Regions from separate parts of the Streptomyces sp. 2P-4 genome, predicted to be linked through region 2. Evidence: riboswitches for the same ligand, from Rfam matches in the RefSeq annotation. Region 2 holds a riboswitch; each other region holds the start of a gene.
What was found. Region 2 has a riboswitch for cyclic di-AMP ahead of MUK52_RS04765 (M23 family metallopeptidase). Riboswitches for the same ligand answer to the same signal wherever they lie in the genome.
Positions count from the first base shown of each region.

Region 1: it holds a riboswitch for cyclic di-AMP, as region 2 does, so the genes downstream of both, MUK52_RS07505 (M23 family metallopeptidase) here and MUK52_RS04765 (M23 family metallopeptidase) in region 2, are expected to answer to the same signal.
Region 3: it holds a riboswitch for cyclic di-AMP, as region 2 does, so the genes downstream of both, MUK52_RS19235 (LysM peptidoglycan-binding domain-containing protein) here and MUK52_RS04765 (M23 family metallopeptidase) in region 2, are expected to answer to the same signal.

Region 1 covers NZ_CP095011.1:1,809,570-1,811,792, forward strand. Annotated here, with positions in the region: gene MUK52_RS07500 (GntR family transcriptional regulator) at 1-40, opposite strand, end outside; gene MUK52_RS07505 (M23 family metallopeptidase) at 255-1,049, opposite strand; cyclic di-AMP (ydaO/yuaA leader) riboswitch at 1,062-1,219, opposite strand; gene MUK52_RS07510 (M16 family metallopeptidase) at 1,409-2,223, opposite strand, start outside.
Region 2 covers NZ_CP095011.1:1,165,701-1,167,923, reverse strand. Annotated here, with positions in the region: gene MUK52_RS04770 (tyrosine-protein phosphatase) at 1-528, opposite strand, end outside; cyclic di-AMP (ydaO/yuaA leader) riboswitch at 839-1,024, shown strand; gene MUK52_RS04765 (M23 family metallopeptidase) at 1,029-1,988, shown strand; gene MUK52_RS04760 (SGNH/GDSL hydrolase family protein) at 2,172-2,223, shown strand, end outside.
Region 3 covers NZ_CP095011.1:4,349,600-4,351,822, reverse strand. Annotated here, with positions in the region: gene eno (phosphopyruvate hydratase) at 1-185, opposite strand, end outside; gene MUK52_RS19235 (LysM peptidoglycan-binding domain-containing protein) at 468-1,178, opposite strand; cyclic di-AMP (ydaO/yuaA leader) riboswitch at 1,181-1,347, opposite strand; gene MUK52_RS19230 (LysM peptidoglycan-binding domain-containing protein) at 1,631-2,223, opposite strand, start outside.

The DNA.
Region 1 (2,223 bases), 640 kb from region 2:
CGCGGATCGCAGTGCATACCGCGTGCGCGGGAATACGCAAGACCGGACCTCCGCCCTGTTTTTCCGATTGCCGGCACCGATGCCGCGGCCGTGTGGATCGTACGGAAACTCTATGGCAATTCCCGCCGGTTTCCGAGGGCGGCAGGAAATCGGTGGCATTTCGGCCGGTGTGCGGCGGCCGGAAATGGGTGGGCGGGCAGCGCGAAGGCCCCGGCTCGGTGAGCCGGGGCCTTCGGATCAGGCTGCTGCGGGGGTCAGAGGCTGACGCCGTGGCTGCGCAGGTAGGCGATCGGGTCGATGTCCGAGCCGTAGTTGGCGCCGGTGCGGGCCTCGAAGTGCAGGTGCGGGCCGCTGGAGTTGCCGGTGGAGCCGGAGAGGCCGATCTGCTGGCCCGGGGTGACCTGCTGGCCGACCGAGACGCTCAGCGAGTTGAGGTGGCCGTACTGGGTGTAGGTGCCGTCGGCGTGCCGGATCACGACGTTGTTGCCGTAGGCGCCGCCCCAGCCGGCCTCGACGACGGTGCCGACGCCGACGGCGCGGACGACGGAGCCCTCGTTGGCGTGGAAGTCGATCCCGGTGTGGCTGCCGGAGGACCACATGCCGCCGCCGGCGCGGTACTGGGTGCTGACGTAGGAGCCGGCGAGCGGGGAGACGAAGGTGTTGAGGCGCTTGCGCTCCTCCTCGCGGGCGGCGCGCTCGGCGGCCTCGCGCTCGGCCTTCGCCTTCTCCTCGGCCTTCTGCCTGGCCTCGGCGGCGCGCGCCTTGGCGTCGGCCTCGGCCTGCGCCTTCAGGGCGGCGGCCTCGGCGGCGGCCCGCTGGGCGTCGGCCTGGGCCTCGACCTGGCCCGCGACGTCCTCGGCGGTGACGACCGCGTTCAGACCGGTGTCCTCCATGGAGGGGCCCTTGTCCGTCGCGGCGAAGGCCGGGGCCGCGAGGGTGCCCACCACGCCGGTGGTGGCGAGGGCGGCGACGCCGGCGTATCCGGCGGTCTTGCGGCTCAGACGGCTGGAACCACGGTGCTTGCCGGCGGCACGGCTGCCAAAGGCCATGGAGAGGCTGATCCTTTCCTTCCCTCTCGCCTACCGGGTTAGCTGACGGGTTCGGAGCAGGAAGGTCTCCTACGGGCACCTCTTGCGAGGCGGCCCGATTCACCCCAAGGGACGTGTGGGTCCCCGGCTCCCCAGGCTCGCGCCGGACGGGGACTCGGCGATCGCTGCCCGGTGCCGCGGGTGCGGCGCGTATCAACTGACGGACAGCACGGCCGACGCTAGGCGGATCATCAGTCAATCACCAAATGGTCACGGCCTTTTGTTGCGCACGCCACACCGCATACGGGCAACCTCCGCAGCAAAACCGGACACAAAGGGCCCCGGCGGACAAGCCGCCGGGGCCCTCGGGGAGTTGCCGGTCAGTTGCCGACGACGGTCACCTCTCCGATTCCCAACGCGCGCACCGGGCCCTCGATCTGGGCGGCGTCGCCGACGAGCACGGTGACCAGCCGGTCCACCGGGAAGGCCTGCACGACGGCCGTGGTGGCCTCCACGGTGCCCGTCTCAGCCAGCCGCGCGTACAGCTGCGCCTGGTAGTCGTCCGGGAGTTCCTGCTCGACCTGGTCGGCGAGGGTGCCGGCGACCGCCGCGGCCGTCTCGAACTTCAGCGGGGCCACGCCCACCAGATTCTGCACGGCGACGTCCCGCTCGGCGTCCGTCAGACCGCCCTCGGCGAGGGTCCGCAGCACCTTCCAGAGGTCCTCCAGCGCCGGACCGGTGTGGGGGGTGTCCACGGACCCGCTGATGGCGAGCATCGAGGCGCCCCGCCCGTCGGCGGTGGAGCGCAGAACCTGGCCGAAGGCGCGCACGCCGTACGTGTACCCCTTCTCCTCGCGCAGCACCTTGTCCAGGCGCGAGGTGAGGGTGCCGCCCAGGCAGTACGTGCCGAGGACCTGCGCGGCCCAGACCCGGTCGTGCCGGTCGGGGCCGGTTCGGCCGATCAGCAGCTGGGTCTGGACGGCGCCGGGCCGGTCGACGATGACGACGCGGCCGGTGTCGTCGGACTCGACCGGGGGCACGGGTCGGGCCTGGCCCGCGTTGCCCGTCCAGGCGCCCAGGGTGTCGGCCAGGAGCGCGTCCAGGTCGATGCCGGCCAGGTCGCCGACGATCACCGCGGTGGCCGTCGCGGGGCGCACGTGCGCCTCGTAGAAGGCGCGCACGGCGGCGGAGTCGA
Region 2 (2,223 bases):
GGCGACCGCCACCCCGGCCCGGTCCTTGCCTGCGGCGCAGTGCATGAGCGCCGGGACGCTGTCCTCGGCCAGCGCGTGCAGTACCCGGCCGTGCTCGGCGGTGCGCTCCACGACCATCGCGCGGTAGGAGGCGGTCATCCGCGCGGCGGCCCTGCCGTCGCCGAGGATGCCGCGGAGCTGCTCGGTGTCGCCGTCGCGCACCATCGACCAGAAGTCCGCGCCGGCGGCCGGGTCGGAGAGCGGGATGTTCAGGTTGCGCACGCCGGCGAGCGGGATGTCGGGCCCCTCCAGGGCCTGGTCGACGGCGTTGCGGAAGTCGAAGACGGTGTGCAGGCACAGCGATTCGAGGAACTCTGCATCGGTTTCGGTGGCATGCGCCAGATGTCCGCTTCGGTAGAGTCGTCCCGACCTGACCCGGCGTCCGTCGAGGGTCGGGAGGCCGCCCACGTCGCGGAAGTTGCGTACGCCGGCCAGTTGCGGCTCGGGCGCCGGTCCGGCCGGAGGGGGCGTGGGTATCTGCTGGGTCACGTGGATCCTCCGCATCGTCACCGGATGTCCGAATTGAGCTGCTTGGGGCCAACGTGCCGCTGTCGGAGGGGGGATCGGGCGCAGCCCCGTGAGCCAGATCATACGGTGACCGTGCGTGCCCGAGAAGGAAACGCGAAAGCCCCGGCCGGAAGGCCTGTTGGCACAAGCGAATGGACACAGGGTGACCGGAATTCCGCCGGAAACGCGTTCCTGTGAATCCGTCAGGTAATTCGCGGCTTGTTCCGTCCCGTCGGACTGGATTACCTTCGCGACCGATCCGGACGGACCGCCTAATCCTGCCGCCGCCCGGAAACCGCACTCGACCATTCACGCGACCGGCAGGAGCGGGGGAACCAGGTAGGCCGCCGTCGCCGGAGTTCCCCCTCCGGAAACGGCTCGGGGTGAAGCCGCGCACGTCCCGCTCGCGGGGCCGTGCCGGCCGGACAGCTCCCGGTCCGAACCCGACAGCTCACCTCGCAGGCGCCGGAGAGGAATCCGCCATGCCGGCCAAGGGCAAGCACCGCCGTCCGAAGTCCCGCTCGATAGCCCGGGGCTTCGCCGCCGCCGGAACCGGGGGCGCCGCGCTCGCGCTCCCGCTCGTCGGCGCCGCCGGCGCCCACGCGGCTCCCGCCGCCGCCCCGCACGCCCCCTCGGCGGTGCAGGCGCAGCCCATTGCCGCCGCACCGGCCGCCGCCCCCGCCCCCGCCGTGTACACCGTCGTGCCGGGGGACTGCCTCTCCACCATCGCCGCGGACCGGGGCGTCGAGGGCGGCTGGCAGCAGCTGTACGCCGACAACCGGGAGGCCGTCGGCGCCGACCCGTCGCTGATCCACCCCGGCCTCCGGCTCAGCCTCGGCGCGCCGGGCGGCGCCGGCGCCGCGGCGCCGGCCCAGGCCGCAAAGCCCGCCGGCAAGCCCGCCGCCGCGCCGAAGAAGCAGGCCCCGGCCCCGGCGGCAGCAGCCGCCGCCGGCCAGCGCACCGCCAAGGCCGCAGCCGACCGGCAGGCCGCCGCCCCGAAGGCGTCCGCCCCGAAGGCCGCCGCACCCGTCGCCGCCGGCGCCTTCGTCGCCCCCGTCGGCGGCGGCGTCTCCACCGCGTACAGGATGTCCGGCGCCATGTGGTCCAGCGGCTACCACACCGGCGTCGACTTCATCGCAAGCTCCGGCACCCCGGTCCGCGCCGTCGGCGCCGGCACCGTCGTCTCCGCCGGCTGGGGAGGCGCGTACGGCAACGAGGTCGTCATCCGGCACGCCGACGGCAAGTACTCCCAGTACGCCCACCTCTCCCAGCTGTCCGTGACCGCCGGCCAGAGCGTCACCGCCGGCCAGGGCATCGGCCTCTCCGGCTCCACCGGCAACTCCACCGGCCCGCACCTCCACTTCGAGATCCGCACCGGCCAGTCCTACGGCTCCGACATCGATCCGATCGCCTACCTCCGCTCCAAGGGCGTCACCATCTGAACCCCGCCCCGGCAGGGGCGGCGGCCGGACCCGTGCGGGGCCGGGGCCCGAGGGGGGTCCCGGCCCCGCACGCCTCTATTCCGAACCGACCGGGTGGTATAGATCACGGACCGTCAACCCCTTCCTACGGTGGCGTAGGTCACGTGGCGGGGTGAAAAATACGGTCTTGTGGCAGTGACGACGATGACAGAGACGACAGCGACCGCACGCAGGACCATCGGCTCGTACACGGCGA
Region 3 (2,223 bases), 3.2 Mb from region 2:
TTGCCCATGTAGCGGTTCGGGTCGCCGTCGCGGAGCTCGATGGCCTCGAAGGCACCGGTGGAGGCGCCGGACGGAACGGCAGCACGGCCGGTGCTGCCGTCGTCGAGGCCCACCTCGACCTCGACCGTGGGGTTGCCTCGGGAGTCCAGGATTTCCCGGGCTACGACGACGTCGATGGACGGCACGAGCATCTCCTTCTGGGATGTGACGCTGGGTGTGCGGTGGCGTGTCGGACCGAAGGACCGGCCCTGCCGCCTAGAGCCTAACCGCAGCCGGGGGGTCGGCCCGCCGACCGCCCGGGTCGTGGGACGAAAAAGGGCCCGAATACCCCGCTTCCCGGACATACGCCCCCTGCTGACGGCGGCGTACGGGGGCGGGCACGCCACCGCCCGGCGCGAGGGGGGGTACGCGCCGGGCGGTGGGGATCAGGTGTTGCGGGAGCCCTCGGGTGAGGGTTCGCGCGGAGTTCAGGCGAGCTTCAGCTTCTGGCCGGGGAAGATCAGGTCGGCGTCGGAGACGATGTCCTTGTTGAGCTCGAAGAGCTTCTCCCAGCCGCCCTTGACGCCCTGGGCGTCGGCGATGGTGCCGAGGGTGTCGCCGGACTTCACCTCGTACGAGCCGTTGCCGGTCTTGACGACGGGGGCCTCGGCGCGCTCGGAGCGCGTGGTGGGGGCGGGCGTCTGCGCGCGCTGGGTCTGCTTCTTGACCTCGGTCTTCTGCGGCTGCGTCTTCTTGGTCTCGGTCTTCGGCGTCTGCTTGGGGGTCGTGTTGGTGGTCGACCCGCCGCCGGTGTACGAGGAGTTGGACAGGCCCTTGCCGCAGTGCGGCCAGGCGCCCTTGCCCTGGACCTTCAGGACCTTCTCGGCGATGGCTATCTGCTGCGCCTTGGTGGCCTGGTTGGCCTGCGCGGCGTACGCCTTGCCGCCGAAGCCGGCCCACGTGGAGGCGGAGAACTGGAGGCCGCCGTAGTAGCCGTTGCCGGTGTTGATGGACCAGTTGCCGCCGGACTCGCACTGGGCCACGCGGTCCCACTCGGACGCGGTGGCGGCGGAGGCGGTGCCGGCGGTCATCAGGGGGGCCGCGACCGCGACGCCGGCGACGCCGGCGAGCGTGACGATGCGGGTGGTCCGCTCGATGGCGGTGGCGCGGCGGTGCTTGCCCTTGCCCGAAAGCAGCATGGAGTTCTCCTCACCGACGCCTGCGAGGTGAGCTGTCGGGTTCGGGCGGATGAGTTGCCCGGTCGCGCACGTGGCGCGTCTTCACCCCAAGCCGGTCCGGACCGTCTTCGACGGCCTTTCGCGGCACCTACCTTGGTTCCCCCGCTCCTGCCTTCGGCGCTTGACGCGACGTGTTGTTCCCCCCGTCCGCCGGCAGGACTCGGCGATGCGGTCGAAGGGGCCCGCGGTGGCGGGCGATTCAGAAGGTAGACAGGTCCCTCCCCGAAGTTCAACGAGGGAAATCCGGGGAGGGAGGGCCCTACTTGCGCTCCCCCGAGGGGCATTTGCGCAGGTGAGGGCGGTTTTCACCCAAGGTCACGGACAGGACACGCCAGTTGACCGGAAGAGACGCATGTCTCATTTGAACGAACCGGACATTCAACACTTTCCGGGTGTCCGAAATGCCGTTGTTCTTAACCTATTTCCAGGTTCTGGCCGGGCTTGATGAGGTCGGCGTCCGAGCCGATGACCTGCTCGTTGGCCTGGTACAGCGCGCTCCAGCCGCCCTTGACGCCGGCGGCGTCCGCGATGGCGGCCAGGCTGTCGCCCTCCTTCACCGTGTACGAGGGCGCCGGCTCCTCGGCGGCGGGGGCGCCGCGGTGCTTCCCGGTGGCCGCCGTGGCGGCGGAGACGTCCGCCGGGTCGGTGGAGGCGCCCGGGGCCGGCGAGGCCGACGGGTCGGCGGGCGCCGCAGGGGAGCCCGGGGCGGCGGATTCGGGGGACCCGGAGGGCGCACCGGGCGCCGCGGGCGTCCCGGCGGTGTCGCCCGGCAGCGGGGTGCCCGGGGCGGTGGGGCTCGGCGTGGGGACCGCGGGGTCGGCGGGGTTCACGGGGCCCGGGGTGACCGTGGGGTCGCCCGGGAACACCGGCGGGAGCGTCGGCGACGGCGTCGCACCGTCCGGGTCGGGCATGACGGGCAGTCCGACGGAGGGGGCGAGCGGCCCGGGGGGCGGGGTCGCCGGGGCGGGGGTCGGCGCGCCGTAGTCGGTGGGCCGGTGGCCGTCCG